One region of the Serratia sp. NPDC087055 genome, then DNA from elsewhere that is predicted to be linked to it. Evidence: predicted binding sites of a transcription regulator. Region 1 holds the regulator's gene; each other region holds the start of a gene.

Region 1 (10,510 bases):
CAACCCAACGTTTTGCTTTATTGGGAATAACCGATAACGCGAGTGGCTATCCGATCAAGACCGATATCCAGCCTGGAAAATTCAACGGTGAGTTGGCGGTGTCGGGTGCCTATGCGTTGAGCATTGGCAACAAGGGAGCACAGGTTATCGGTTTCGATCAGGCCGGGGTTTTCTATGGTCTGCAATCTATACTGTCGCTGATTCCTGCCGACGGTAGCGCCAAAATTGCCACGCTGGAGGTTAAAGATGCTCCACGCTTCCAGTATCGCGGTATCTTCCTGGACGTCGCACGTAACTTCCATCAAAAAGAGGCCGTTTTGCGTCTGCTTGACCAGATGGCGGCTTACAAACTCAATAAATTCCATTTCCACCTGAGTGATGACGAAGGTTGGCGTATTGCCATCCCAGGGTTGCCGGAATTGACGGAAGTCGGGGGGCAGCGCTGCCATGACTTGAGTGAAACCACCTGCTTGTTACCACAATACGGCCAAGGCCCTGACGTCTACGGTGGGTTCTTCTCCCGTCAGGATTATATCGACATTATCAAATACGCTCAGGCGCGCAAGATTGAAGTGATCCCAGAGATCGATATGCCGGCGCATGCTCGTGCAGCCGTGGTCTCAATGGAAGCACGTTATAAAAAACTGCAAGCCGCAGGTAAAGAGCAAGAGGCCAACGAATTCCGCCTGGTGGATCCGACCGATATCTCCAATACCACCTCGGTGCAGTACTTCAACCGTCAAAGCTACCTCAACCCTTGCCTGGACTCGTCCAAGCGCTTTGTCGATAAGGTGATTGGCGAGATTGCCCAAATGCACAAAGAGGCGGGGCAGCCGCTGAGCACTTGGCACTTTGGCGGTGACGAGGCGAAAAACATTCGTTTAGGTGCTGGGTATACCGATGTTGCCAAGCCGGAGGCGGGTAAAGGCATCATTGATCAGCGTAAAGAAGACAAACCTTGGGCGAAGTCCCAGGTGTGCCAAATGATGATCAAAGACGGTAAAGTCGCGGATATGGAACACCTGCCAAGCTACTTTGGCGTCGAAGTTAGCCAACTGGTGAAGGCACATGGCATCGACAGAATGCAGGCTTGGCAGGATGGTCTGAAAGATGCGAAGAATGCCAAGGCATTCGCTACTGAACGCGTCGGGGTGAATTTCTGGGATACCTTGTATTGGGGCGGTTTTGATAGTGCCAATGACTGGGCCAATAAAGGCTACGAAGTGATCCTGTCTAACCCGGATTACGTTTACATGGATTTCCCGTATGAGGTGAATCCGGACGAGCGTGGCTATTACTGGGGTACCCGTTTCAGCGACGAACAGAAAATGTTCAGCTTTGCGCCGAATAACTTGCCGCAAAATGCGGAAACCTCGGTTGACCGTGATGGCAATCATTTCACCGCCAAGAGCGACAAACCTTGGCCGGGCGCTTACGGTATTTCAGCCCAGATGTGGAGTGAAACCCAGCGCACCGACGATGAAATGGAATACATGATATTCCCTCGTTCGCTGTCGGTGGCAGAGCGCGCATGGCACCGCGCAAGTTGGGAGCAAGATTACCGGGCGGGCCGGGAGTATAAAGGCGGTGAAACCCACTTTGTCGACACGAAGAAACTGGATCGTGATTGGCTGCGCTTTGCCAACCTCCTTGGTCAGCGAGAACTGGCAAAACTGGACAAAGGTGGCGTGAGTTATCGGCTGCCGGTGCCGGGCGCTCGCGTAGTGGGGGGCATGCTGGAGGCCAATATTTCTCTGCCGGGTCTGGGCATTGAGTATTCCACGGATGGTGGCAAGCAATGGCAGCGGTACGATGCCAACGCCAAGCCGCGAGTTGGCGGTGAGGTGCTTATCCGCGCGATAAGCCCGGACGGGAAGCGCTATAGCCGTGCCGAGAAAGTGTAATTTTTGAGCCACGGCCCGTCTGTTCGCAGGCGGGCCGTTATTGATCCTCAATAGCAGCGACCGACGGTAATCAGAGATGAATTCGATACGGCTGACCTTTATGGTCGTTGCTTTTTTTTCCGGGATTGCCGGGGCACTGCAAATACCGACCCTGAGTCTGTTCCTCACGACCGAGGTGCAGGTCACGTCTTTATGGGTCGGTTTTTTTTATGCGGTTAACGCTGGCGTTGGCATTATTGTCAGTTTTTTACTGGCGAAAAAATCAGACCGCCAACGGGATCGGCGCAACCTGATTTTAATCTGTTATTTATTGGCGGCGGGGAACTGTCTGTTATTTGCATTTAATCGTAATTATTTAACGCTAATAACGGTGGGCGTGCTGTTAACGGCCATCGCCAATACGGCGATACCGCAATTATTTGCTCTTGCGCGTGAGTATGGCGAGCGCTCAACGCAAAACGTTGCGATGTTCAGCGCGGTCATGCGCGCCCAACTTTCTCTTGCCTGGGTCTTTGGCCCCCCATTGGCGTTTATGCTGGTGGTGAATTATGGCTTCACTGCCATGTTTATTTTTGCCGCGGGGATATTTCTGTTAGTTACGCTGTTGGCTTGGCGGATATTGCCCGAGGTGGCGCGTGTCATCATCAATAGCCATGTCGCAACGCAGCAAAAAACGGTCTTTGATAAAGACGTTAGCCTGCTGTTTTTTGCCTCGGTATTGATGTGGACCTGCAGCGCCATGTATCTGATTGATGTTCCGCTGTATATCAGTGCCGAACTGGGTTTGCCGCAGCGTTTGACCGGCTGGATGATGGGCGTTGCCGCTGCGATAGAAATCCCGATCATGATCCTGGCAGGGCGTTACGTGAACCGGGTGGGCAAACGCCTGATGATGTTGACTGCGATGGTGGCTGGCATGCTGTTTTATGCCGGCATGCTGTGGTTTACCTCTCCCGTTGGCTTGCTGGTCTTGCAGGTCTTTAATGCGATATTTATCGGTATTGGGGCCACCATCGGCATGCTCTACTTCCAGGATTTGATGCCGGAACGGGCGGGGATGGCCACCACGTTGTTCACCAACAGTATTTCAACCGGCGTGATCCTGGCCGGAATATTACAAGGGATCCTGACCGAGTACGGGCCACATTCCTCCGTTTATCTGTTAGCCATATTACTGCTTTTTATTGCTTTACCTGTCGGTTTTAAAACCCGGGAAGTGTAGGTGGTTTCTGAGTGAGTCGTTTATTTTTAAACACAAACAAGGATATATGATGGCTATATTGGTGACGGGCGGCGCCGGTTATATCGGCTCGCATACGGTGTTGGCGCTGTTGGAAAGGGGGGAGAACGTCGTTGTATTAGACAACCTGTCCAACAGTTCGTCAGAGTCTCTGTTTCGCGTAGAAAGGCTGACGGGGAAAAAAGTTATTTTCTATCAGGGTGATATTCAACAATATCACCTATTGGATCACATCTTCCGTCAGCATGATATTCATGCTGTTATTCATCTTGCCGGTTTGAAATCTGTCAGAGAATCAACCGAGCAGCCACTGAAATATTATCAAAATAATATTTCGGGATCATTGATCGTACTGGACAGAATGCGCCATGCGGGCATTAATCAGTTTATTTTCAGCTCTTCGGCCACCGTTTACGGACCTGCGGAATATACCCCGCTGACGGAAAATTGCCGTGTTGGGCAGACCACGAATCCTTATGGCACTTCCAAGCTGATCGTTGAGCAGATCCTGGCAGAGTTTGCCACCACTGCGCCACAGATGGCGATCACCGCATTGCGTTATTTTAATCCCGCCGGTGCGCATGAGTCTGGCTTGATTGGTGAAGATCCCGCCGGCATTCCCAATAATCTTCTGGCGTATCTGGCACAGGTGGCTATTGGCAAACTCGCGGTGTTGCCCGTGTATGGCAACGACTACCCGACCAGCGATGGAACTGGGGTACGTGATTATATCCACGTTATGGATCTGGCTGAAGGGCATTTGAAAGCGCTGGATAACCTGCAGCCAGGTTTTAACGTCTATAACCTGGGCACGGGCAAGGGTTACTCGGTACTGGAAATTATTCAGGCGTTCGAACGTGCCTGTGGATTCAAGATCGCCTACCAATTTAATCCCCGACGTGCGGGTGACATCGCCGAGTGTTGGTCCGATCCGTCGTTGGCTGCGGAAAAGCTGGGTTGGCAAGCTAAGCGCAGCCTGGAAAAAATGGTATGTGATGCGTGGTCTTGGCAGAGCAAAAATCCGCAGGGTTATGGTCCATTAATAAGGATGGCTGCCGATGGCGCTTAACAACGGGCATTTTGGCGCCCTGCAGGATGATCTGTTTCGGGCTGAATATGAGGCGCGGCTAAGCGATTTGAAGTTTGAATTCGTGAAGTGCCAACGTCAGGCTACGCCAGCGGCAAAGGCGCGTTATCAACGTGGGGTGAATCAACTACGGGAATGGCTGTCTGCGCAGGGGCATTTATTTGATGCCGCACGCTGTTCTTCACTATTTTGCGTGCCCACGCGGCCACTTGCCGCAGGGGAACAATTGCTGCACCGCATTTGGTTGGGCGGAGCCATTCCTGACGACGCGCGAGAAGTTATCTCTCAGTGGGGGGATGCACAACAAGCGGTGAGTCGTGGCGAGGCTCGTGACTGGGTCGGCATGTTATGGGTTTGGGATGCAAAGCAGCTGGCAAAGGATGCCTGTTTCATTGCCTCACCCCAAACGCATGGCGGCCAGTTGGGTGAGTACGATGCCGGTAACCATCGCCTGCAGGTGCATTCGTTGAGTGAACTGGCGCAAAGAAGAGTCGGTAATAGTTTGGGGTTTATCCATCAGCTCCATGATAAACGCTATTACGCCACACTGTCCGACTACTTCCGCTTTTTGATTTTGATTGAGATGGGGGGCGTGTATATGGATATCGACACACTTCCCCACCGAGCGGCGACACTGTTTCTGATCAAGCCTGAGGTTCCGGACTATCTTCAGTTCCTGCCCGGAGGTGAAGTTAGCCACGTCAGTTGGTTGAATTTGTTCCTCGACGAAACGGGAATGATCATCAGCCGTAAGGGAGATATGGCGCTGTGCAGGATGTTAGCTGGGCTCGATCAAATTTATGCGGGGGAAAGCAGTGAGGTACCGGAAAGAAATCCGATTTATGAACGGAAGCTGTTCGATCCTTTTTACCAATTGTGGAGTCGTCATATTGAACGTACTTTCCTCAGCCACGATCGTTTTTGCCAGATGCATGGTGTTTTGTATGACGCAACCCCACAGGCGGTAACCTGCGGTATTCGCGGTATGCGGCTGCTGGAAGATGTGATCACCAATGTGCGGCTACCGTTGTCGCAAGAAGAAGAGCAGAGCTACCGGCAATGTGTTAGCCGGTTGGAAAATCTGGATTGGCAGCTTGAGCAGCCGCTGGATTTGGCACGCTATGCGGAAATATTTACCGTTGATGAAGTACCTCGCATGGCCTATCCGGCGCAGATTCGGTCCGACATCGATCATTACCACTACTATTCGGTGCTTTCTCATGATCAGCGGCTTGATCGGGTAAACCAGCTTTTTGGGGAGTACCTGATTGCCGACAACCGGCGGCAGATAGCGGCAGGGAATTACTGGCGTTCTGCCCAGGGCGAGGGGGAGGCTGTGCCGCCTGAACCGCGGGGATCGTTGCATTTCATGGCGGGACGGCAGGTGGGTGAAGCGGATAAGACCCGCATGGCAAAGCTGATTTTTAGCACGAGCTACCTGGAATACTGTTCTGTTGGCAATCGTGCTGGGCTGGATCTGGTGTCTTTGCAGCAGGCGCAAAATATCGAGCCTTACCTGGATCTGATCACCGTGGCTTACGATCGGCGCGGAGAGTTTATCGGTTTTTTCAATGCGGCGACCGTCAGTGAACTGTATGCCATAGACGCGGACTACCTTTATCGCGATGAAATGAAACCTCTTGATGAGGCTTACGACAGCTTTGTGCAAAGCCACTGTGTCGCTGACGATTATTTTGTCTGTAGCTTGGCGATTGAGAGCCAATTTCGGGGGCTGGGGTATTTTAACCAAATGTTTGCCTTGATTCAGCTACAGGCGGATCAACGCCAGGCGAAAAACATTGCGCTGTGCGTCTGGCAAAGTAGTGATGCCTGCAAAATGTATTTGAACAAGGGGTTCCGTATTCGTGGTGTGTTCGACCAAGCCAAGGCAATGTTTTTTGATCGGCTGCTCTTTCTTGAATATGCATTGTAACGAGTTTACTCATCCGCGTGTCGGCGGGGGAGTTGACGTTGAAGTGGGTGTAAGTGGGAAGTGAGAAGTACCGTGGAGAAGTGCCGCTGCAATTGTTGTCATTTAGCTATGATCTTTCCCCGGGCCTGTCCGGGGATTTTTTTATCTATTTGCTTCAGGCATAAAAAAACCGCCGTTAAGGCGGTTCTCAATGCCGGTTAAGGGCATTATTTTTTGTCGTGCAGAGTGTCGTCTTCGCGGCAGTCACCCGTTTCACAGTGGCCGTACAGGTACAGGCTGTGGTTGGTGAGCTTGATGCCGTGTTGTTTGGCGATATCACGCTGACGCACTTCGATAGATTCATCGCTGAATTCGATCACTTTGCCACAATCCAGGCAAATCAGGTGGTCGTGATGATGTTGCTGAGTCAGTTCGAACACGGACTTGCCGCCTTCGAAGTTGTGACGAGTCACAATGCCTGCATCATCAAATTGGTTCAGTACGCGGTAAACCGTAGCCAGGCCAATTTCTTCGCCCATATCTATCAGTTTTTTGTACAGATCTTCCGCACTGACGTGATGGCATTCCGGATTTTGCAGTACTTCCAGGATTTTGAGTCGCGGAAGCGTGACTTTTAAGCCGGCCTTCTTCAATGCGGTGTTGTTGTCAGTCATGCGGATTCAGTCCTGTTACTATGCTAATCAAGTTGAGGCGTTCTCGCCTGTGGCATCGGTCGGCACAAAGTGTTAATTGCGTCTCATTATAGAACCGGTTGGCCTAAATAGAAACCGCCGGTTGTTAACAAAGATATAATTGCACTATTGCATGTTGCACACGCAACGTCTTGATGGATGGGATAAACCGATATCTCAGTCTACCTTGACGATGTGAGAAGTTACAAATATGTATCTTCTATTGCAGTAATCCGTACTGCCGATGACGGCCCTGCCGGCAACACTATGCACTTTGCAGGGCTTTTGTTCAACCTTTGGCGTTACCCGACGATCTCGGCCAGGCTCAACTCTTCGACGATTTGTTTTACCCAACCTTCGACACGTTCATTGGTCAGTTCTGGCTGGCGATCTTCGTCAATGGCGAGACCGATGAAGTGGCTGTCACTTGCCAGGCCTTTCGACGCTTCGAAGTGGTAACCTTTGGTTGGCCAGTGGCCTACAATGGCGGCGCCACGTGGTTCAATGATGTCGCGGATAGTCCCCATCGCATCACAGAAATATTCTGCATAGTCTTCTTGGTCGCCACAGCCAAACAGCGCAACCAGTTTGCCGTTGAAGTCGATCTCTTCCAGCGTTGGGAAGAAGTCATCCCAGTCACACTGGGCTTCGCCGTAGTACCATGTCGGGATACCGAGCAACAGAATATCGAAACCTTCCAGGTCTTCTTTACTGCTTTTGGCGATGTCGTGAATTTCGCAAACATCGTCGCCAAACTGTTGCTTAAGAATTTTCTGGATCATCTTGGCAATGTTTTCGGTATTGCCAGTGTCGCTGCCAAAGAAAATGCCTACATTAGCCATATCGCGTATAACCTTTAAATTCAATAAATTGCATTACACGATGTTAGCGCTGACCACGATAACACCGATTAAAATGATGCCATAGCAAGGGAAACCCTTACCGGTAATTGCGTATCATGCCAGAAATTTACCCCGGGGTTTTATCACGTTTATGCGATACCGGGTGGAATAAAACGATGTTGATCGGGCGTCATCCTTAACGCCGCGCCGCACGTGCGGCTGCAATGATCAATGTTCTGGCTGGTCGTCTGCCAGTTGCGCCAACAGCATTTGCTCAATAAGCTCGCTGCGACTGATATTACGCTGTTCCGCCAATTTGTTCAGGGCGTCCACCGCATCCGCGTTGATCTTCAGTTCCACACGCCGTAAGCCACGGACTTTATCGCGTCGAAGCTGATTACGCTTATTGATTCTAAGCTGTTCATCTCTGGATAGCGGGTTGGTTTTCGGGCGCCCCGGACGGCGTTCATCTGCGAACAGATCCAGCGTCGTGCGATCCGTTTGTTCTTTTGCCATAGGTAGCGGTACTGCAAGGGAGTTTGCATCAAAAAGCGCGTAAACGCTTCTGGATGGTTCGGTTAACACACTTCGGGCCAATAAACCCTAACCCAAATTCACCCCCAGCCCGGCGCTATTGAACACGCTTAGCACGGCGGCAAAATTATAGCGCGCCATATTACCCCAGCAGATGGAGCGACGACAATGTTTAACTGAGCCGAAAACGCGCTAAGCCGTTATCTTTAGCGCGTTTTTTCACCAGATGGCCGTTTTAGGGAGGATTCCTTCTCTGACAAGGGGGCAATTGGCTCAGGCTTCGCCGAGAAAACGATGAATGGCACGTAACACGGCTTCTGGTTTTTCTGCATGAACCCAGTGCCCAGTGCCTGCAACCACGTGTGCACGCGCCTGTGGGAATTGACGGGCGATATCGGCGCGGTAGCTATCTTGTACATAGGGCGACAGCCCACCACGAATGAACAGCGTCGGGTGCGGCCAGGCGGGGACTTCCTGCCAGCCGGTGATATTTTCATATTGATCGATCAGCGCCGGCAGGTTGAAACGCCATTGGCCCTGATGGAATGACTTCAACAAGAACTGGATCACACCTTCTTCATCCAGATAGCTGCGCATCAACTCCGCAGCCTGTTGGCGCTGCGTGATGCCGGCTGCGCTGACGGCTTGTAACGCGGCAAAAATTTCGTCGTGGCGGCGAACGTGATAGTCCACCGGTGCAACGTCAATAATGATCAGTTTCTCCACTCGCTCTGGCGCGATGGCCGTCAGTGCCATCGCCGCTTTACCGCCCATTGAATGGCCGATAACAATGACCTTCTCCAGATGCAAATCATCCAGCAACGCCAGCAGATCCTGGGCCATTTCCGGGTAGGTCATTACCGCTGAGCGTGGCGACAGGCCGTGGTTACGCAAATCGACTTTAATCACGCTGTGCTGTTGGTTCAGGTCGCGCGCCAGGACGCCCAGATTGTCCAGATTGCCGAATAGCCCGTGGATCAGCATGACCGGCAACGCTGCGGACTCGGTTGCCAGCAATTGATAATGTAATTTCATGGTGAAGTTCATACTGAGAGAGATTCAGATTAGGTTATCATGATTAAAACACCGGATGAACATACCCGTTGCCGTGCTGCCGCTTGAAATCCATGGGGTATAACGCGGATTTTTCATGGTAAGGTGCGGGTTTGGCAACGTGGATGCTGGGCGGACTCTAGGTAATAGTCTGCTTTTGCCCTGTCGGGACACATTGTTATGTTCGCTCCCGCGCTTTTAACCTTATAATCCCATGGCTTGAATGCAGGATCTGGCTTCAGGTTCTAAGTAGAAAAAAACAGTACTGGATAAAGATGAAAACTATTGAAGTCGACGAAGAGCTTTACCGTTATATTGCCAGCCACACGCAACATATTGGTGAGAGCGCGTCCGATATTTTGCGCCGTATGTTGAAATTTACCGCCGGTCAGCCCTTGCGCGCTGCGCCAGTTGCCAGCGCACAGAGCGCCGAGCAGGACAAAATTGTTGCTGCTCCGCGACCGCGCGATCGCGTGCGTGCCGTGCGCGAACTGCTGTTGTCGGATGAGTATGCCGAGCAGAGCAAAGCGGTGAATCGTTTTATGCTGGTACTATCCACCCTGTATACCCTCGATGCGGCCGGTTTTGCCACCGCAACTGAAGCGTTGCACGGCCGTACCCGCACCTATTTTGCAGGCGATCAGCAAACCCTGTTGGCGAATGGAACGCACACCAAGCCGAAGCACGTTCCGGGCACGCCTTATTGGGTGATCACCAATACCAATACCGGTCGCAAACGCAGCATGGTGGAGCACATCATGCAGGCTATGCAGTTCCCAGCGGAACTGACAGATAAAGTTTGCGGCACTATCTAATTTAGCGAACAGCCCGTCATGGTGGCCGTGAGCGACATATTGCCAGGCCGCTGGACAGGGATTAGGGAGATATGTCGATGGCGAATAACCCACGTGCCGGGCAGCCGGCTCAGCAAAGCGATTTGATCAACGTAGCCCAGCTGACGTCGCAGTACTATGTACTGCAACCGGAAGCGGGCAACGCCGCACATGCGGTGAAGTTCGGAACCTCAGGCCATCGTGGCAGCGCTCAGCGCCACAGCTTCAATGAAGCCCATATTCTCGCTATCGCGCAGGCGATTGCCGAAGTACGCCACCAGCAAGGGGTCACCGGCCCATGCTACGTGGGCAAAGACACCCATGCATTGTCAGAGCCAGCCTTCATTTCTGTGTTGGAAGTGCTGACAGCCAACGGCGTGGATGTGATCGTGCAGGAACATAACGGTTTCACA
Region 2 (10,510 bases), on a different contig from region 1:
CAGTTCAGCGAGGTCAAAGCACAAAAGGTGATCGTCAGTGAAGCTGGCGCTTCGGTGTACTCCGCTTCCGAGCTGGCGGCGCTGGAGTTCCCTAACCTTGACGTTTCGCTGCGTGGTGCCGTCTCCATCGCCCGCCGTCTGCAAGATCCCCTCGCCGAACTGGTAAAAATCGACCCGAAATCCATCGGCGTCGGCCAGTATCAACACGATGTCAGCCAAAGCCAATTGGCGAAAAAGCTGGATTCCGTCGTCGAAGACTGTGTAAACGCCGTCGGTGTCGATCTGAATACTGCCTCCGTGCCGCTGCTGACCCGTGTGGCTGGCCTGACACGCATGATGGCGCAAAACATCGTTACCTGGCGTGATGAGAACGGCCGCTTCAGTAACCGTGAACAACTGTTAAAGGTCAGCCGTCTGGGGCCAAAAGCCTTTGAGCAGTGCGCTGGCTTCCTGCGCATCAACCACGGCGATAACCCTCTGGATGCCTCAACGGTTCACCCGGAAACCTACCCCGTGGTCGAACGCATTCTGGCCGCCACCCAGCAAGCGCTTCAAGATCTGATGGGCAACCCGACTGCCGTACGTAACCTGAAAGCCGGCGACTTCACCGATGAGAAGTTCGGTGTGCCGACGGTAACCGACATCCTGAAAGAGCTGGAGAAGCCGGGCCGCGACCCGCGTCCTGAATTCAAAACGGCGACCTTTGCCGACGGCGTTGAAACCCTCAATGACCTACAGCCGGGAATGATTCTGGAAGGTTCGGTCACTAACGTCACCAACTTCGGTGCCTTTGTCGATATTGGCGTTCACCAGGATGGCCTGGTGCACATCTCCTCACTGGCGGACAAGTTTGTCGAAGATCCACATACCGTGGTGAAAGCCGGCGACATCGTTAAAGTGAAGGTGATGGACGTTGACCTGCAGCGCAAACGTATCGCGCTGAGCATGCGTCTGGATGAGCAACCGGGCGAAGGGTCTCCGCGCCGGGGCGGCAATACCGCACCGGCCAAAGACAATGCAACCCGTGCACCGGCTAATAAGGCCAAGCCGCGTGGCGGCAACACACCTGCGGGCAACAGCGCAATGGGTGATGCACTGGCGGCAGCATTTGGCAAAAAAGGCTAAAGACGCCGCAAATTTGAACGACCAAAGGTACCAAGGGCGGAGTTAACTCCGCCCTTTCCCGCAAAAATATCCCCCAGCCTTTTTTGACCCGCCTCAATAAAGCTGCAATTTTTTTGATCTTCCCGGCGGAAATAATATTCGGGTGCATTACGCCATAAAAGAGTGGTGAATAGCCATTTGTTAACATCGTTATTAACACCGCGTTCTCATTTCAGTATTTCCCTGCGAAACACAAATGGTTACTGCTCGTATTCAGCCCGAGAAATGTTGCCAAATAAATACGGATTTTGACGCTGTCGGATCAAAGCTGCCTAATCTGTCGCTAATTTTTTCAAAGTAGAAAAAAACGCTGCAATTACGTAACTGATTTAACTCGCCATTCGCATTTGCACCCCACGAAACCGGGTGATAAAAGAGTCCTGCCAGGCAACCCTGAGCGCTAAATGTGATCGCTACAACCTTTGGTTACCAATACCCCTATTTTTTGTATTGAATACGATAATTATTCTCACTATTATTATTTTGCGTGTTCACTGCATAGCCTCATGGATTGAAAACGTCGGTAACCCTGTGTGGTTACTGCGGCATTTCCTTTAGAACGTTCTTTTATCATCACCAGCCCAATAACAAGGGCTCAGAGAAGGTTATATGCATCTTCTGCCTAAACGGTCATATAAGATTGCCGGCTTCGCTACTGACATTGGCCCCGCTTATCGCCAGAAACTTCTCTCACTCGGCATGCTACCGGGGTCGTCATTTGAGGTCGTCCGCGTCGCGCCATTGGGCGACCCGATAGAAATCAAAACTCGCCGCGTCAGCCTGGTGCTGCGTAGAAAGGATCTGGCCTTGATTCTGCTCGACGGCCAATCCTGATCCTGAGCCATTTTGCCTTGGCCATGCGCATCGCCTGGCCCAATTTCCATTGACTGATATCACGCTAAATTATGAAAAAACTCACTATTGGCTTAATAGGCAACCCCAACTCCGGTAAGACTACGCTGTTCAACCAGCTTACCGGGGCGCGCCAGCGGGTCGGTAACTGGGCAGGCGTGACGGTAGAGCGTAAAGAGGGCCTGTTCACTACACCACAGTCACAGGTCAAACTGGTTGATCTTCCCGGTACCTACTCTCTGACCACCATCTCGGAACAAACCTCACTCGATGAGCAAATCGCCTGCCACTACATTCTCAGTGGCGACGCCGATTTGCTGATCAACGTGGTCGATGCGTCCAACCTGGAGCGTAACCTGTACCTGACGCTGCAACTGTTGGAACTGGGTATTCCCTGCATTGTCGCGCTGAATATGTTGGATATCGCCCGAAGCCAAAAGATTGAGATTGATATCGCTGCGCTATCTGCCCGCCTTGGCTGCCCAGTGGTACCGCTGGTGTCCACCAAAGCCGACGGCATTGGTGTGCTCAAGCAAATGATCGACAATCATCAGTTCAACGAATTAAAAGCGCTGGTGAACTACCCGCAGCTCCTGCTAAAAGAAGTGGCAACGCTGACCGATGCCATGCCGCAAACCCTTCCAAACGAGCAACGCCGTTGGTTGGCCCTGCAAATGCTGGAAGGCGATATCTACAGTCATACCTTAGCCGGTCCTGCGGCTGCACTGCTGCCGGCCGCTCGGCAGGCGCTCCAACAGCAACATCAGGAAGACCCGGCACTGGTAATAGCCGATGCGCGTTATCAGTCGATTGCCTCCCTGTGTGACGCGGTCAGCAACTCACAACACGCCATGCCAAACCGCCTGACCGAAGCATTGGACAAGGTGATCCTGAATCGCTGGCTGGGCGTGCCTATCTTCCTGCTGGTGATGTATTTGATGTTCCTGCTGGCGATTAACCTCGGCGGCGCCCTGCAGCCGATTTTCGATATCGGCTCGGCAGCGATCTTTATCCAGGGCATTCAATGGCTGGGTTACACCCTGCATTTCCCTGAATGGCTGACCATTTTCCTGGCTCAGGGCGTCGGCGGCGGTATCAACACCGTGCTGCCACTGGTGCCGCAAATCGGCATGATGTACCTGTTCCTGTCTTTCCTCGAGGATTCCGGCTATATGGCACGGGCGGCATTCGTGATGGACCGCTTGATGCAAGCGCTCGGGCTGCCGGGCAAATCTTTCGTGCCCCTGATTGTCGGCTTCGGCTGCAACGTGCCATCCATCATGGGTGCCCGTACGTTGGATGCGCAGCGGGAGCGTTTAATTACCATCATGATGGCCCCGTTCATGTCCTGCGGTGCCCGATTGGCGATCTTCGCCGTGTTTGCTGCCGCCTTCTTTGGTCAGGACGGCGCAGGCGTGGTGTTCTCACTGTACATGCTCGGCATTGTGGTCGCGATCCTTACCGGATTGGTGCTCAAATACACCATCATGCGTGGGGAAGCGTCTCCCTTCGTCATGGAACTGCCGGTTTACCATGTCCCACACTTGAAGAGCCTGCTATTGCAGACCTGGCAACGCCTGAAAGGCTTCGTGCTGCGCGCAGGTAAAGTGATCGTGATTGCCAGTATCTTCATTGGCGGCTTGAACAGCTTTTCGTTCAGCGGCAAGCCGGTAGATGACATCAATGATTCCGCGTTGGCGTCGGTATCCAAGGTGCTGACACCGCTGCTGCAGCCAATGGGCGTACATAACGATAACTGGCAGGCCACCGTCGGTCTGGTGACCGGTGCTATGGCAAAAGAAGTTGTGGTCGGCACATTGAACACCCTGTACACCGCCGAGCGCATCAATAATACCGAGTTTGATGCCGCTAACTTTAATCTGTTGGACGAACTGGGCGGTGCGGTGGAAACCACCTGGCAGGGTCTGAAAGACACGTTCAGCCTGAGCGTACTGTCCAACCCGATTGAGGCGAGTAAGGGTGACGGGGAAATGGACGTCGGTTCAATGGGGGTGATGAGCAGCAAATTCGGTTCCGGGGTTTCCGCCTACAGTTACCTGATTTTTGTGCTGCTGTACGTACCTTGCGTCTCGGTGATGGGAGCCATCGCCCGTGAGTCCAGCCGCGGTTGGATGACGTTCTCCATTCTCTGGGGGCTGAATATCGCCTACTCGTTGGCCACGCTATTTTATCAAACCGCCACTTTTGCCCAGCACCCGCAGTACAGCCTGACGGCAATCACCATTGTGGTGCTGTTCAATCTGTTGATCTTGTTTGGCCTGCGTCGCGCTCGCAGCCGGGTCACCGTGCGTCTGGGCAATGCTACCCCAGCGGCCTGTTGCCAGGGCAGCAAGGGTGACTGTCACTGATGGCAAGCCTGTTGCAGATCCGCGATGCCTTGGCGCTGCATGGCAGCGTGCAGGCGCTGCAGCTCAGCCGTCAGTTGGCAACCCCATTGCCGCTGGTGCAGGCCATGCTGGAACGGTTAATGGCGATGGGTAAAGTGGAGCGTATTGAGCAAGATAACAGCGCCTGCCTAAGCGGTAGTTGCAAAAGCTGTCCGGAAGGCCAGGGGTGCAGTACGGTGGTGTATCGTCTGAAGAAGTGAAGATTGGGGCGCAGCACAAAGGCGCGCCCCTTCTTAATCAATCGTTATTTCTTGTCTTTGTACACGTCAGCGATAGCGCTGAACTTGCCGTGCTCACGACCTGCCAGAATAACGTAATATTGACCACCTTTTTCATCGGCCAGTTTGGACAATTCCTCTTTCGCATCCATCGGCGACGTGGTTTGGGCGGTGGTGGTTACGGTACCCACTTTCTCGTATTTACCTGGGTTCTTGTCCAGATCTTCCTTGGTCAGCATGGTTGCTGCCAGGGTGCTGAAGGACACTGAACCCACAACCAACGCGGCAATAATCATTTTCAAAGATTTCATTACAATACCTCTCAATGGATAATTTATTTATTATGAAAGCCGTCCAGAGTAAATGCGTAATAACACCGGCTGCCGCGACATCTTCAGACCTCGTTGCTTTCCCTGACGAGAGCCGTTTTCCCAGAGACGAAACGTCAAAATGAAAAAACCGTGAGCGTTTTTTTCATTTTCCAGCCAACGCAGTTACCCCCCTAAGTATTGAACAGGTTTATTTTTTATCCACTAAGCGGCTCTTTTTTTTAGCGCTTTATTGTGCGTTTTGGCGTCGGATCCCGTTTTCAGCCACAAAGGTGCAAATAATTTCTGCGAACTCATCAGGATGGGAAATAAATGGCGCATGGGCCGCTTTCGCAATGATGACAGAGGGCGAGTGCGGCCACATGACATCCAGCAAACCAGCGACTTTACGTGGCACCAACCCATCCAAATAACCGTAAATGCGTAGTAATGGGAGCGTCAACCCCGCCAGCGGCTCGCGAAAATCGGTGGTACGCAGCATCTCCAACCCGCCGTTCAGAACCTCAACGCCAGGCATCGGCTGGTCAAGCACCACAGACTTCAACAAGCGGGCATCCTGCCGCGCGCTTTCCGTACCCAGCGTTTGTAATGCCAAGAAACGCTCTACGGTACGCTGAAAATCTTGCCCCAGCTGATGCTGAAAACCACTCAACACGTCAGGGCGGATCCCTGGCCAGTCTTCCTGAGCCGCAAAGCATGGCGAAGACGCCACGGTAATCAGCCCACGTACCCGTTGCGGCTGCATGAGCGCAATCTGGCTGGCCACCAGCCCGCCGAGCGACCAGCCTAGCCACCAGGCATTTGCCGGGGCGGCAGCTAACAGGGTCTCTGCCATCTGCTCAAGCGACATAGCCCCAAAACCTTGGCTACGGCCATATCCAGGCAGATCAACCAGATGCAGGCGAAAATGCGGCGTCAGTCGCTCTAGCATGCAACTCCACACCTGCGCATTCAGCCCCCACCCGTGCAACAGCACAAGATCGCGATCCCCTTCACCTAGGGTTTGCCAGTACAACGCAGTCATCAGTTATTGTCCTTCATTCTCATCCGTCAGGGAGGACGGCTATGCTATCAATCCAAAGCCGTTGTTGGCTATGCCGACAACCACTACGCCTTCATTGTCACGGCATCTGCAGCTACTGCCTGCGTCATTTACCCACCAAACCGCTTTGTTGTCCACGTTGCGGCCTGCCTGCAGGTGACACCGTGCGGCCCTGCGGTCGCTGCCTGCAACAACCTCCCCCCTGGCAGTCACTGGTGTTCGTCGGCGACTATCAAGCCCCGCTGCGCCAGTTGATCGGAAAATTCAAGTTTCAACACACACCAGAACTGGCCCCGCTGTTAGCACGGCTAATATTACTAAACTGGCAACAGGCACATCGAGAGCAATATCTGAACAGACCCGATGTCATTTTAGCTGTACCCTTACAGGCAAAACGTTGTTGGCAGCGCGGCTATAACCAGAGCGACCTCCTGGCACGGCCTTTGGCCTACTGGTTAGGGTGCGACTATCGCCCCGCGGCCCTGAGCCGGGTACGTAAAACCGCACCACAACAGCACCTGCCGGCTCGTGTGCGGCGGCGCAATTTGCGCGGTGCATTCCGCTGCAATGAACCCTTGATGGGTCGGCATGTTGCTTTGTTGGATGATGTGGTCACGACGGGCAGCACGGTGGCGGAAATCGCTAAGCTACTACAGCGGCAGGGCGTTGCATCAATACAGATCTGGTGCGTTTGCCGCACGTTGTAGTGCCACGGCAATGGGCGTATTATAACCTAGTATAGAAGTCAACTATTTGAACTAACGAGCTAATGCCATGATTCGTATAACAGATACTGCACAGGAACACTTTGCCAAACTATTGGCAAACCAAGAGGAAGGCACCCAAATCCGCGTATTCGTGATCAATCCGGGTACGCCTACGGCCGAATGCGGTGTCTCTTATTGCCCGCCGGACGCCGTTGAAGCGACAGACACCGAGCTGAAGTTCGAAAAACTGTCTGCCTATATCGACGAGCTGAGCAAACCGTATCTGGACGATGCCGAAATCGACTTCGTCACCGACCAATTGGGCTCCCAGTTAACACTGAAAGCGCCAAACGCCAAAATGCGCAAGGTTGATGACAATGCCCCGCTGATGGAGCGTGTTGAATACGTGCTGCAGTCACAGATTAACCCACAGCTGGCAGGCCACGGCGGCCGCGTGACGCTGATGGAAATCACCGACGACAGCTTGGCTATCCTGCAATTCGGCGGCGGTTGTAACGGGTGTTCCATGGTCGATGTGACCCTGAAGGAAGGCATCGAGAAAGAGCTGCTGCAGAAGTTCCCTGAACTGAAAGGCGTGCGCGATCTGACCGAACACCAGCGCGGCGAGCACTCCTATTACTGATACCCTTTTGACGTGAAGTTGCAGCGTTGTTGGCCAGGTGCGTCCCCCCAGTCACTTACGAAAGTAAGCTCCTGGGGATTGAGGCACTTGCCGCCTGGCTGCAACTCCAATTAATTCGGGTATCCCAACATTAAGGATAAGAATCATAGTGTTCAGATCTCATCTTTAATGCAATCTTGGACCCATGATTAGCCTACCGACACCTTACGCCGCCGCTTGTCCAAATCCTTAAGCAGCCGGTTAACCTGCTGATCGGCAAACATTTCCTCCAAAGTGTGCGTCAGTTTTCGCCGCCAGTTAGGGTATTGATCGCTGGTCCCGGGAATATTGACCGGGTCAGCCATGTCCAACCAATCTTCCGGCTGAAGCCCCAATAACGCGCTGGCGCTGTCGGCAACATAGCGCTGCAAGCCCCGGTTAAGTAATGGGCTCATCTTCAACAATGCCGCCTTTTTACCCACCTTCAGCGGTACACAGCCATAGTGATGCAGCCCGTCCAACAACCCTTGCTTGGCACGTTCGCGATCGGCAAACAGCTCTTTCAAGACCTCGGCATCTGGATACAACCCCAGCGAGTTGCCAAGCTGCAGATCGCCACTTTGCCAATAGCCACGCAGCGTGGGCAGATCGTGCGTGGTGATGGTCGCCATGGCCTGCACAGGATAGGCCTGCGGCGCACGGAAGTGATTCTCACCGTCGCGTTCGAAATACAACACCTTATAGGAATAGACACCGCTGTCGCGCAGCTTGCCCACAATCTCAACCGGTACGGTGCCAAGGTCCTCACCAATCACCATGCAGCGATGGCGCTGGCTTTCCAGCGCCAATACCGCCAGTAAATCATCCACCGGATATTTTACATAGGCACCGTGAACGGCGGTTTCACCATAAGGAATCCACCACAGACGCAGTAGCGCCATCACATGGTCGATACGCAACGCACCACAACTGGTCATATTGGCGCGCAACAGATCGATAAACGGCTGGTAACCGCGCGCTGCCATTACGTGCGGGTCCATCGGTGGCAGGCCCCAGTTTTGTCCCAGTGGCCCCAAAATGTCCGGCGGCGCCCCGACAGAGGCTTTCAGGCAATACAGCTCACGCTCACACCAGGTTTCCGAGCCGCCTTCTGCCACGCCGACCGCCAAATCGCGGTACAAACCAATCGGCATGTGCTGTTGCTGGCTCTGACGAAAACAATCCGCAAACTGGCTGGCAGCCAGCCACTGCAACCACAGGTAGAAGGTTACCTGATCCTGCTGTTGCTGGCAGAACTGCTTAACTGCCGCGCTGTCCCCTTGCTGATAATGTTCCGGCCAGGCAGGCCAACCCCACAGACTCGTGTCTTCTGCGGCAAGATGGGCATGCAACGCGTCAAATGCAGCCTGCTGATACAGGCTGTCACCCCCCTCGATAACAAACTGTTCAAATGCCTGAAGCAGTCCGTCACCGGCTTTACGCGCCTGGAAAAGCGGGAACGCCAACTTCAGCGCCGCCAGCTTCAACTGCGTTACCGTACTGTAATCCACCAGCTTGCTGTTGCGCGCTTGGGCCAGCTTTTTTTGCGTGGCCGGCTTCAGCCACCATTTCTGTGCGGCGTCATTGCGCTGAAAATCCTCTACCGCGTTGACATCGATATAGATCACGTTCAGCCAACGGCGCGATGACGGGCTGTACGGGCTGGCGCTGTCGGGGTTGGCAGGGTACAACGCGTGGATCGGATTCAGCCCGACAAAAGCGCCCCCCCGCTCCCCCACTTGCTCAACCATCTGCCGCAAATCGCCGAAATCGCCAATGCCCCAGTTACGATCGGATCGCAAGGTGTAAAGCTGGACACAGGCCCCCCACAGTTTTTTCCCGGTCAGCAAGGCATCGGGCTCAAAGCAGCGTTTCGGTGCCACAATCAATCGGCACTGCCACTGCTGTTCACCCTGTGTCAGCGTCAGCTGGTGATAACCCGTCGGTAACTCACCTGGCAGGGTAAATGTTTTGCGTGCGCTGGCACGCCCCTGTTGTTGACCGCCGTCCTCGCGCTGTAACGCCCAGAGATATTCGCCACTGCCCGCGAGCGGTAACGCCACCGGCGCTCCTTCATAGAACACCTTCACCGCCGGAAGCGGCGTCATTACCGCTTCCAACGGGGCCGTACCCCGCCCCATTGCGTCTAGCAGTCTACGCTTGGTGTCCTCGTCAATTGCCTGTTGTTTACCATGAGCATTAATATAGTCAGCAGCGATACCCGCCTGAGCAGCCGCCTGATCGATGACCTTGCGATCCATTCACTCTCCTTAACGCTTGGCTTGCCAGATACGCTGCTGGTAGTCGCGGATCGAGCGATCCGAACTGAACATACCGACACGTGCGGTGTTAAGAATAGTACGTCGCGTCCATTCATCACGGTCACGGTAAAGTTCATCTACCTGCTGTTGAGCTTTGCAGTAAGAAGCAAAATCCGCCAGCACCAGATAAGGGTCCCCCCCTTCCAGCAGGCTGTGCAGCATCATGTCGAATGCATGCTTGTCGCCATGACTGAATGCGCCACTCGCCAGTTCGTCCAGGATTGCCTTCAAATGCTTGTCTTTCTTACGGTAACTGAGTGGGTCATAGCCTTTCGCCAGCAGCGCCTTCACCTGATCCACGGTATTGCCGAAGATAAAGATATTGTCTTCACCGACTTGCTCGGCGATTTCCACGTTAGCGCCATCCAGCGTGCCAACCGTCAGCGCACCGTTCAACGCCAGCTTCATATTGCCGGTGCCTGAGGCTTCCTTGCCCGCGGTGGAGATCTGTTCAGAGATATCCGCAGCCGGGATCATCAGTTCAGCAACAGACACGCGGTAGTCAGGAATAAACGCCACTTTCAGCCGATCCTTCACCAGCGGATCGTTATTGATCTTTTCCGCCGCCTGGTTGATCGCGTAAATGATGTTCTTCGCCAAATAGTAGCCCGGAGCCGCCTTGGCACCGAACAGGAACACGCGCGGCACAATATCCAACTGCGGGTTATCACGCAGTTGACGGTACAGCGACAGAATGTGCAGCAGGTTCAGATGCTGGCGTTTATATTCATGCAGGCGTTTGATCTGCACGTCGAAGATGGCGTCCGGGTTCAGCGTCAGCCCCATGACGTCGTGCACGTAGTTAGCC
Region 3 (10,510 bases), 820 kb from region 1:
ACCTGGCTCGCGGTGCGCATCTGGTTGAAGATGATTTGTTGCAGGCGCTGGAGCAAGGTCAACTGGCCGCCGCTACGCTGGATGTGTTCGTCAACGAGCCACTGCCACAGACGCATCCGTTCTGGCGTCATCCGCGTGTCACCATTACCCCGCATATTGCTGCCATCACGTTGCCGGAAGTGGCAATGGATCAGATAGCGGCAAACATCCTCGCGCTTGAGGCCGGGCAAGTGCCTGCCGGGTTGGTGGATGTGGAACGTGGCTACTGATCTTTCGGTGATGCACCTGCTAAGCTAAATATAAGAAACCGCTGCCTGCTGTTGTACTCCAGGCAGGCCGCCCAGAAGGAGAAGCAATGTACCCCGTTGATTTACATATGCACACCGTCGCCAGCACCCACGCCTACAGCACGCTGCATGATTACATCGTCGAAGCCCAGCAAAAGGGCATCAAACTTTTCGCCATCACCGATCACGGCCCGGATATGGCCGATGCGCCGCATTATTGGCACTTTATGAACATGCACGTGTGGCCGCGTCTGGTGGATGGCGTGGGCATACTGCGCGGTATCGAGGCCAACATCAAAAACCTGCAGGGCGATATCGACTGTACCGGTCCGATGCTGGATAAAATCGACGTGATTATCGCCGGTTTTCACGAGCCGGTGTTCGCACCGCAGGATAAAGCGGCCAATACCGAAGCGATGATTGCTGCGATGGCACAGGGAGATGTGCATATTATCAGCCACCCCGGTAACCCAAGATACCCGATTGATATTGCGGCGGTGGCGGCGGCGGCGGCGAAGTACGACGTGGCGCTTGAGCTGAATAACTCGTCGTTCACCCATTCGCGCAAGGGCAGCGAAGACAACTGCCGTGCGATTGCAGCCGCGGTGCGTGATGCCGGAGGCTGGCTGGCGTTAGGCTCGGATTCACACATTGCTTTCTCGCTCGGCGGTTTTGAACACTGCGAGCGCATTATTGCTGAGGTGGAATTCCCGCAGGAACGTATCCTTAACGTCAGCCCACGGCGTCTGTTGGACTTTCTCGAGCGGCGTGGCAAGCCGGCGATTGCGGAACTGGCCGATTTGTGACATCGTCCCGGCAAATTTTTCCGTATTGTATAAGGCATTATCATGAATGAGTTTTCCGTTGTTTGCCGCGTGCTGGGTACGCTGTTTTACCGTCAGCCGCAGGATCCGCTGTTGGTGCCGCTGTTCACGCTGATCAAAGAAGGCAAACTGAAACAACACTGGCCGTTGGAGCAGGATGAATTGCTGGTACGTCTGCAACAAGGTTGCGATGTCAATCAACTGTCCACTGATTTCAACGCGATGTTTGTCGGCAGTGAATGCAGTGTCTCGCCTTACCGCTCTGCCTATGTTGAAGGGGCGTCTGAAGCAGAAGTGCGTACATTCTTGCAGCAACGCGGTATGCCGCTGAGCGAAGCACCCGCTGATCATTTTGGTTCTTTGCTGTTGGTGGCTTCCTGGTTGGAAGATCAGTCACAGGAAGACGAAGTGCAGGCGCAAATCACGTTGTTTGACGAGTACCTGTTGCCGTGGTGCGGTCGTTTCCTCGGCAAAGTAGAAGCTCATGCCACCACCGGTTTTTACCGGACGTTGTCGCTGTTGGCTCGCGAGTCTATCCAGGCAATGCGTGACGAACTGGCAGAATACGAACAGGAAGACGAGCAGCCGGGTGAAGAGGACGAACAGCCTTAACACCCGCTGGCCGGCTTGCACTTAAGGGTGAAGCCGGCTTTTCCTCCCTCGCCAATGTCTTGCTACACAGGTTTTCATCCCCCATACGTAAATTGACAAAAAATCCCCTAATCTGACGGTTTACCGGCGGTCTGGGCTTCGTATGCCTGTGCCTCGTTTCCTATGCAAAGGGGTGATCATGAAAAATAACTGGATGCAACAGATCCAATCGATGATTGGGCAAAAGGCCGGTTCAATTGGCGGGTCAGAAGGTATCGGCAAACTGCTGGCCCCAACCGCGTTGGGGGGCCTTGTCGGTGTCTTATTGGCGAATAAGTCTTCACGCAAGCTGGTGGGGAAATTCGGCAAGAACGCGTTGATTATTGGCGGCAGCGCAGCGGTGGGGGCGGTGCTGTGGAATAAATACAAACAGCGGGTGAAAGAAACGCATCAGAGTGAACCGCAGTTTGGTTTGCAGACCACGCCGGTGGACTTGCGCGCCAAGCGTTTGGTGCAAGCCTTAGTATTTGCCGCCAAGAGTGATGGCCATATTGATGCGGAAGAAAAACTCGCCATCGATCACAGCCTGGAACAATTGCAGGTAGGCGAAGAAGCGCAAAAATGGGTGCAAGAAGCTATCGATCAACCGCTGAACCCGGACCTGATCGCCCAAAGCGTGAAAAATGAAGACGAAGCACTAGAAGTGTATTACCTGAGCTGCATGGTGATCGACGTCGATCACTTTATGGAGCGCGGTTATCTTGACGCTTTGGCGCAGTCGTTGAAGATCCCGGCGGATGTTAAGCAGGGCATTGAAAACGACGTGAATGAGAAAAAACGCGAGCTGGCATAGCGCCGCTTGGCAAGCCGGGGGGAATCGTGTCACTCTTGCCGTAATCAAGGTAAGCGGATGATTTAGCAATGATGACACCCCCTAAGGCAGAGAAACGTCCTTATCCTATCACTACGCACGGCGACACGCGTGTTGATGACTATTATTGGCTGCGCGACGATGAGCGCGCAGACCCGCAGGTGCTGGATTATCTGCAGGCGGAAAATGCCTTTACTGATGCGGCATTGAAACCGCAACAGGCGTTACGCGAAACGTTGTATGAAGAGATGGTGGCACGTATTCCTCAGCAGGAACATTCGGTGCCTTACGTCAGACACGGCTACCGCTATCAGACGCGTTTCGAACCCGGCAATGAATATGCCATTTACGTCCGTCAGCCCGAGGCAGAAAACACACATTGGGATACGCTGATTGACGGTAATCAGCGTGCCGAGCAGCGCGAGTTTTATACCTTAGGTGGGCTGGAAGTCAGCCCTGACAACCAACAGCTGGCGGTTGCAGAAGATTTTCTCTCTCGTCGACAGTACGACATTCGTTTCAAAAACCTCAGCAACGATACTTGGGCTGACGAAGTGTTGGAAAACACGTCCGGTAGCTTTGAATGGGCCAACGACTCGTCCACCCTGTATTACGTGCGTAAACATGCCAAAACGCTGTTGCCTTACCAGGTCTATCGTCATGTGGTTGGTACGGATCCACAGCATGACACGCTGATCTACGAAGAGCTGGATGACACCTTCTACGTCGGGCTGGAAAAAACCACCTCCGAACGTTTTATTTTAATCCACCTCAGCAGTACCACCACTTCGGAAATCCTGTTGTTGGACGCCGATCGCGCCGACAGCACACCGCAGGTGTTTGTGCCGCGCCGTAAGGATCATGAATACGGTATCGATCACTATCACCAGCATTTCTATATCCGTTCTAACAAGGACGGCAAAAACTTCGGTCTGTATCAAAGCGAACAGGCAGACGAAGCGCAGTGGCAGACGCTGATTGCCCCACGCATTGAAGTGATGTTGGAAGGCTTTAGCCTGTTCCGTGACTGGCTGGTGGTGGAGGAGCGTAGCGAGGGCCTGACCCAACTGCGCCAAATTCACTGGCAGAGCGGTGAAGAGAAACGTATTGCCTTCGACGACCCGACCTACACAACCTGGTTGGCGTACAACCCTGAGCCAGAAACCGAGCTGTTGCGTTATGGCTACTCTTCGATGACCACACCGACCACGTTGTATGAGCTCAATCTCGACAACGGTGAGCGCGTGATGCTCAAACAGCAGGAAGTGAAAAACTTCACCCCGGAAAATTACCGCAGTGAGCGGCTATGGGTGAAGGCGCGTGATGGTGTTGACGTGCCGGTTTCACTGGTTTATCGCCACGATAGCTTTGTACATGGTAGCAACCCACTGATGGTGTATGGCTACGGCTCATACGGCAGCAGCATGGATCCCGCCTTCAGCGCCAGCCGGTTAAGCCTGTTGGACCGCGGTTTTGTCTTTGTTCTGGCACATATTCGCGGTGGTGGGGAACTGGGGCAATTGTGGTATGAAGACGGCAAACTGTTCAAAAAGCAGAATACCTTTAACGATTTTATCGACGTGACAGAAACGTTGATCGCCCAAGGTTACGGTGACGCTAAACGGGTGTTCGCCATGGGCGGCAGTGCGGGTGGATTGTTGATGGGTGCAGTGATCAATCAGGCGCCCCAGTTGTTTAATGGCATTGTGGCGCAGGTGCCGTTTGTCGACGTGGTTACCACGATGCTGGACGAATCTATTCCGCTGACGACCGGGGAATACGACGAATGGGGCAACCCAAATGAACCCGCGTATTACGACTATATCAAGCAATACAGCCCGTACGATCAAGTGAAGGCGCAGGATTATCCGCATATGCTGGTCACCACTGGGCTACATGATTCCCAGGTACAGTATTGGGAGCCGGCCAAGTGGGTTGCCAAGCTGCGCGATCTAAAGACCGACGATCGCCAGTTGTTGCTGTATACCGATATGGATTCAGGGCACGGCGGCAAGTCTGGGCGTTTCAAGGCCTATGAAGACATTGCGCTGGAATACGCCTTTATTCTGGCGTTGGCGGAGTAACCTTCAGGCGGGCAGCGAGTGCTGCCCGTTTTTTCAGCCGATCAGATAGTATTTCAGCGTGTGCTTCATGTCTGGGCTGAGATCTTCGATGGATTTCAGCATCCAGCGCAAATAGCCTGGATCTTCCTGCGCGATCCTGTCTATTTCCTGCCCACGATACTTACCGAACTTAAATTTCTTTAGCAGCACCGGCTGTTCAGTGATTTGCGCCATTTGCTCCGGCGTCCAACCTGAATCCTTGATAATGCATTGCAGCAATGCGGCGGTCACATAACAATCATACAGTGCCCGATGTGGGTACAATGTGGTGTCTTGCGGCAGTTGCACGTCCAGGTTCAGCGCATAGCGCAGATATTGGTTGCCGTATTTGATGTCTGGGTACAGAGTCCGCGCCAGCTTCATGGTGCATATCCAGGCACCGTTCATTTCCGGCAGTACGCCGCGATCAAAAGCCGCATTGTGCGCAACATAGTAGGAACTGCCCAAATAGCGCCCGATTGCCACTGCGATACGCGGTTTCCCTTCAACCATTTGCTCGGTGATATGGTGAATGGCCATTGCATCAATGCTAATGGGGCGGTCGGGGCTGACCAGGTCACTCATTGGGTTGGCGATTTGTCCGTCGATCAGATCAACAGAGGCCACCTCTACCACGCCGCCTTCCAGCCCGCAGGTTTCAGTGTCTATTACACGTAAATTCATGGTTTCCTCAGGGTGACTGCACAGGTTTAGCTTAACTGCCAGACGCGGCTATGCCAACCGTTGAAAGGGGGCAGTTTCAGGCAATAAAAAACCCGCCATGGCGGGTTTAACTACGGTTAGAAGTTCGCTTACTCGCCGGAAGTCTGGCCTTTCTTAGCGCGTTTGTCTGCGCGTTTCTCTGCGGGGGTTTTCAACGGCTTCTTCTTCGCATTTTTTTTGCTATCCATTCCCTTACTCATGATGGCCTCTCAGTTACCTATGGTTGGGTGGGTTGCTCAACCATTAACCTCCTTATGCCTAATGGATGCAAGCATGAAAGCAGCTGATTTAACTAATTGGTTGTTTATCTGCGTAATTTTGTTTCTGATGAAGGGCTGCTTTAAAATTATGATATGTTATAATATAACAATTAAGTAATGACCGGAGAGCGCAATGAACGTTGTGACCTTGTTAAACCCGCAGCAGCTTTTGGCTATGCCGGAGTCTGATTACATGAATCCGGAGCAGCGGGCATTTTTCCGCCAGCGCTTGCTGGACGATCAACAAAAACTGTTGCAGCACATTGATGCGCTGAAGCGGGATATCGACAGCGGTGAAGTGTCCGGTGACGAAGCAGACAAAGCTGCCCGCGAAGAGGATTTGCGGCTGTTATTCCGCCAGTTGGATCGTGAAAGCCGTCTGCTGCCGAAAATTAGCGCAGCGCTAACGCGTTTGTATAACGGCGAATACGGCTATTGCCGTGAAAGCGGAGAGCCTATTGGTTTGGCACGTTTGTTGTTGCGGCCAACAGCGGAACTAAGCATTGAAGCAAAAACTGCGCAGGAAATGCGCGAACCGCATTTGCGTAAAAGAGGTTAAGTTTACGTCTGGTTCTCTACGACCTGCCGTTATTTTGCCGGCAGGTCGTATTCATTTTAAGCAAACGAACCATAACTTGTTGGGTAGGGTAGGAGTTTTCGGGTTTTACCGTTGACCAAATGGGCGGCTTCAGCTTTTATGAGGGGATGACCCACTGAGAGACGGAAGCGCCATGGAACAATTACGAGGTTTGTACCCGCCGTTAGCAGCATATGACAGCGGTTGGCTGGACACTGGAGATGGCCACCGGATCTACTGGGAGCTGAGCGGAAACCCGAACGGCAAGCCAGCGGTCTTTATCCATGGTGGCCCGGGCGGCGGCATTTCGCCTTATCACCGCCAGCTGTTCGATCCCCAGCGCTACAAGGTGTTACTGTTCGATCAGCGCGGCTGTGGCCGTTCCAAGCCGCATGCCAGTCTGGATAACAACACCACCTGGCATCTGGTGCAGGACATTGAACGGCTGCGCGAAATGGCCGGTGTGGATCAATGGTTGGTCTTTGGTGGTTCATGGGGTTCTACGCTGGCTTTGGCCTATGCGCAAAGCCATCCACAGCGTGTCAGCGAAATGGTGCTGCGCGGTATCTTCACCCTGCGTAAGCAAGAGCTGCATTGGTATTATCAGGACGGCGCTTCGCGCTTCTTCCCGGAAAAATGGGAACGCGTGCTGTCGATTCTTTCAGCGGAAGAGCGCAAGGACGTGATTGCGTCTTATCGCCAGCGCCTGACGTCAACGGACCCTCAGATCCAACTTGAGGCGGCCAAGCTGTGGAGCGTGTGGGAAGGGGAGACCGTCACCTTGTTGCCAAGCAGTGAGTCGGCTTCCTTTGGTGAGGATGACTTTGCGCTGGCCTTTGCCCGCATTGAAAACCACTATTTCACTCATCTGGGTTTCCTGGACAGCGACGATCAGCTGCTGCGTAACGTCCCGTTGATCCGCCATATTCCAGCAGTGATTATTCACGGCCGCTACGATATGGCCTGTCAGGTGCAAAACGCCTGGGATCTGGCGAAAGCGTGGCCAGAAGCCGAGTTGCATATCGTCGAGGGTGCGGGGCACTCCTTTGATGAGCCGGGCATCCTGCATCAGCTGATGTTGGCGACCGATAAGTTTGCCGGCAAATGACCAAAAGCCCGCCATAAAGGCGGGCTTTATTATTTGGATTTCGGTTCGTACGGCAGACGTGAATACTTGTGTGATTCAACACGGTAGTGCGCCACGCGTTCGCGGAAATAGTCACGCAGATGCGCTGGCTGCTCGCGTTCGACCATTTCCGGGATTACCGGCATGTTATAGCGTTCTTTGAACGCCACGCCAGACGCCGCGAGATCAACGTTCACCTTGTCCATCTCTTCTTTGGAAAGCTCTGCCAGATTGTAACCCACCGTATTCTCCTTACTTGTTACCGCATTGGATCAGCGCAGAAGGTAATGCACCGAGAGGCACTTGGCAAGCCCGAAGCGCAGAGGGGGATATCCGCAGATAATAACGTAGGATACGGAAGGTTATTTATTGCACCAATGGCAATGCAATCTATTTATTTTTTCAAATAAGAATGATTCGTTTTTTGATTAAATGTACGGATGTAAATAGTTATCATAATAATTTAAACATATAACAGGAAATAAATTAAAGCGTTGATTTTTAATCAATTTAAAATTAAATCCTTGATGATGTAAATCAAGTGTTTTTATTTTGTTTTTACCAAGGCATAATGCGGAAAAATTAAGTTGATACCTGCAAAATAAAGGAATGATTATGCTGACGCCTGAAATGACCAAGAAGCTGAACGAGCAACTGAACCTGGAGTTTTACTCCGCGAACTTGTACCTGCAAATGAGCGCATGGTGCAGCGATAAAGGCTTTGAAGGCGCCGCCGCATTCCTTAAAGAACACTCTCAGGAAGAGATGCAGCACATGCAACGTCTGTTCGAATACCTGAGCGACACAGGCGCTTTGCCACTGCTGGGTACCATTGCTGCCCCGCCCGTTGAATTTGCATCCCTGGCTGATGTATTCCAGCAAACTTACGAGCATGAGCAACTGATTACCCGCCAGATCAACGAGCTGGCGCACGCGGCAATGTCTGCGCATGATTACTCTACCTTTAACTTCCTGCAGTGGTATGTTGCTGAACAGCACGAAGAAGAGAAGCTGTTCAAATCCGTGCTGGATAAACTGGCGCTGGTGGGCAATAGCGGCAACGCACTGTTCTTCATCGATAAAGATTTGAAGAAAATGGGTGCAGCTGGCGAGAACGGTAACGGCCAGGTCTAATTATTGTTGTTAAAAACCGCGTCCCGGTCTGCCCGGTGCGCGGTTTTTTTATGCCCTGTAGTTGTCGTGGCTTTACAGCGATATGTGCTACTGGATCGCAAAATGCCAGTGTTCTGCTCGACTTGCTGAATGGCACTCGTTATCATTTGACGTGATACGCTACAGGGATGGTAGAGAGTTAAAACAGTGGGTTATCATAATCCTATTCTTCTTCTGTTTACCCGTGGCGCAATCATCTGCGGTGGGTTGGGGCTGCTGATACATCGCCCATGCGGTTAGCCTTAACCCTTATTACCCTCGATTATTGCTTTAAGGGATATCACTGTGATCGGTAAAATTCGTTCTTCTTATCGCCTGCTTTCCACCATTTTTGTGCTGTTTGTTGGTTTGTCTTCACAGCAGGCTTTAGCACATGCTCATTTGAAAGTTGAAACACCGGCAGCAGATGCCAGCGTGAGTCCGGCACCGAAAGTGCTGACGCTGAACTTCTCTGAAGGTATTGAGCCTAGTTTTAGCGGCATTAAAATCACCGGTCCGAACAACACTGAAGTGAAAACCGGTAAATTGCAGCTCGACGCGAACAACAATACCCAGGTTAACCTGCCTATCGAAGGTGAGCTGGCTGCCGGTAAATACAACGTTAATTGGCACGTAGTCTCGGTCGACGGTCATAAAACCAAAGGCCAGTACAGCTTCACCGTAAACTGATCCATGAGTCTGGCGACCCTGTTTGTCCTGTGTCGCTTTGTGCACTTTGCGGCGGTGATGCTGATGTTTGGCACCAGCCTATTCACCGCCTTATTGTCGCCGCAGCGCCTTTCCCCGTATCTCACCCGTGATGTGCGTCCTTTGTTGGTCTCTTGCACCTGGCTTGCCGGGCTTTCCGCCGTGGCATTATTGGCTATTCAAGCCGGGCAGATGGGGGACGGTTGGGCCGATACCTGGCGCCTGGAGGTTTGGTGGGCGGTGCTGGGTACGACCTTCGGCGAAGTCTGGCGTTGGCACCTGGGCATTTCATTACTGGCACTGCTGAGCCTGTGGCTGGCAGAACCACGTCGTACACAACTCTTGGCACTGCTTTCTACATTATTACTGGTTAGCATGGCGTTTATCGGCCATGCGGCAATGCATGAGGGAATACTCGGTGTCCTGCACCGTTTTAACCACGCATTGCACCTGTTGGCCGCCGGTTACTGGTTTGGCAGCCTGCTGCCGTTGTTGGTCTGCCTGCGTTATCTGGCCCAACCGCAGAGCCGCAGCGATGCTATCACCACGCTAATTCGTTTTTCACGCTGGGGCCACCTGGCGGTAGCGCTAGTGGTGTTAACCGGTGTGATTAACAGTTTGATTATTCTCGGCAGTTGGCCGTTGAACGTGGACTCCCCATACCAACGCCTGCTGTTGTTCAAAACCGCATTAGTGGCGCTGATGGTGATGGTCGCACTGGCTAACCGCTATGCCATCGTCCCAGCGATGAGCAGCATGCCACGGCTGGCACAGCGTGGGCTGGTACTCGCCTGTTGGACTGAGGTGGGTTTGGGGGCGGGCGTACTGCTGCTGGTGAGTTTATTTGCAACTTATGCGCCGGTGTAACATTCCGGCTTGCCGGATGCCCCCCAACTGCGGGAAAATTGAATCAAATAGCAACCTTAAGGCCATAACATGAAATCGGTATTACTTGGCATGACGCTGCTGGCAACCGCGACCGGTGCGCTGGCGGCAGACCAACTGGTTAACATCACCAAACTGGAATACGGTAAGCAGTGGGCGTTCACCAAAGAAGAAGTGACGCTTCAATGCCGCAGTGGCGGCGCACTGTTCGTACTCAACAACAGCACACTGATGCAGTATCCGCTCAATGCTGCCGCAGAGGCGCAGGTGAAAGCAGGGCAGCAGCGTGCCCAGCCGCTGGATGTCATCCTGCTGGATGACGCCGCCAACCCTGGTAAGAAAATGAGTGTTGAGCCGTACCGTGAACGTGCCGAGAAGCTCTGCGCTAACTAATCGCTTATCCC

What was found. Region 1 encodes Fur, which represses iron uptake genes when iron is present. Its sites were predicted from a motif close to ATAATAATGAGAACNACTATCAA; they were not measured.
Region 2: the regulator Fur is predicted to act here: its motif matches at 1,621-1,643, upstream of feoA (ferrous iron transporter A).
Region 3: the regulator Fur is predicted to act here: its motif matches at 7,802-7,824, upstream of ftnA (non-heme ferritin).

What each region holds. Positions count from the first base shown of each region.
Region 1 covers NZ_JBJDOG010000001.1:2,505,975-2,516,484, reverse strand. Annotated here, with positions in the region: gene ACI2J2_RS11950 (beta-N-acetylhexosaminidase) at 1-1,904, shown strand, start outside; gene ACI2J2_RS11945 (MFS transporter) at 1,981-3,126, shown strand; gene galE (UDP-glucose 4-epimerase GalE) at 3,176-4,213, shown strand; gene ACI2J2_RS11935 (glycosyltransferase) at 4,203-6,164, shown strand; gene fur (ferric iron uptake transcriptional regulator) at 6,371-6,817, opposite strand; gene fldA (flavodoxin FldA) at 7,138-7,677, opposite strand; gene ybfE (LexA regulated protein) at 7,906-8,193, opposite strand; gene ybfF (esterase) at 8,485-9,258, opposite strand; gene seqA (replication initiation negative regulator SeqA) at 9,540-10,079, shown strand; gene pgm (phosphoglucomutase (alpha-D-glucose-1,6-bisphosphate-dependent)) at 10,157-10,510, shown strand, end outside.
Region 2 covers NZ_JBJDOG010000006.1:149,540-160,049, reverse strand. Annotated here, with positions in the region: gene ACI2J2_RS21625 (Tex family protein) at 1-1,125, shown strand, start outside; gene feoA (ferrous iron transporter A) at 1,774-1,998, shown strand; gene feoB (Fe(2+) transporter permease subunit FeoB) at 2,070-4,385, shown strand; gene ACI2J2_RS21610 (FeoC-like transcriptional regulator) at 4,385-4,624, shown strand; gene ACI2J2_RS21605 (YdgH/BhsA/McbA-like domain containing protein) at 4,669-4,953, opposite strand; gene bioH (pimeloyl-ACP methyl ester esterase BioH) at 5,201-5,995, opposite strand; gene gntX (DNA utilization protein GntX) at 6,037-6,720, shown strand; gene nfuA (Fe-S biogenesis protein NfuA) at 6,788-7,363, shown strand; gene malQ (4-alpha-glucanotransferase) at 7,552-9,642, opposite strand; gene malP (maltodextrin phosphorylase) at 9,652-10,510, opposite strand, start outside.
Region 3 covers NZ_JBJDOG010000001.1:1,682,040-1,692,549, reverse strand. Annotated here, with positions in the region: gene ghrA (glyoxylate/hydroxypyruvate reductase GhrA) at 1-269, shown strand, start outside; gene ACI2J2_RS07995 (phosphatase) at 356-1,093, shown strand; gene ACI2J2_RS07990 (molecular chaperone) at 1,136-1,723, shown strand; gene ACI2J2_RS07985 (tellurite resistance TerB family protein) at 1,902-2,555, shown strand; gene ACI2J2_RS07980 (S9 family peptidase) at 2,624-4,657, shown strand; gene exoX (exodeoxyribonuclease X) at 4,691-5,359, opposite strand; gene ACI2J2_RS07970 (TraR/DksA C4-type zinc finger protein) at 5,792-6,217, shown strand; gene pip (prolyl aminopeptidase) at 6,390-7,343, shown strand; gene ACI2J2_RS07960 (DNA polymerase III subunit theta) at 7,373-7,603, opposite strand; gene ftnA (non-heme ferritin) at 7,977-8,495, shown strand; gene yobA (CopC domain-containing protein YobA) at 8,820-9,203, shown strand; gene copD (copper homeostasis membrane protein CopD) at 9,207-10,088, shown strand; gene ACI2J2_RS07940 (YebY family protein) at 10,158-10,499, shown strand.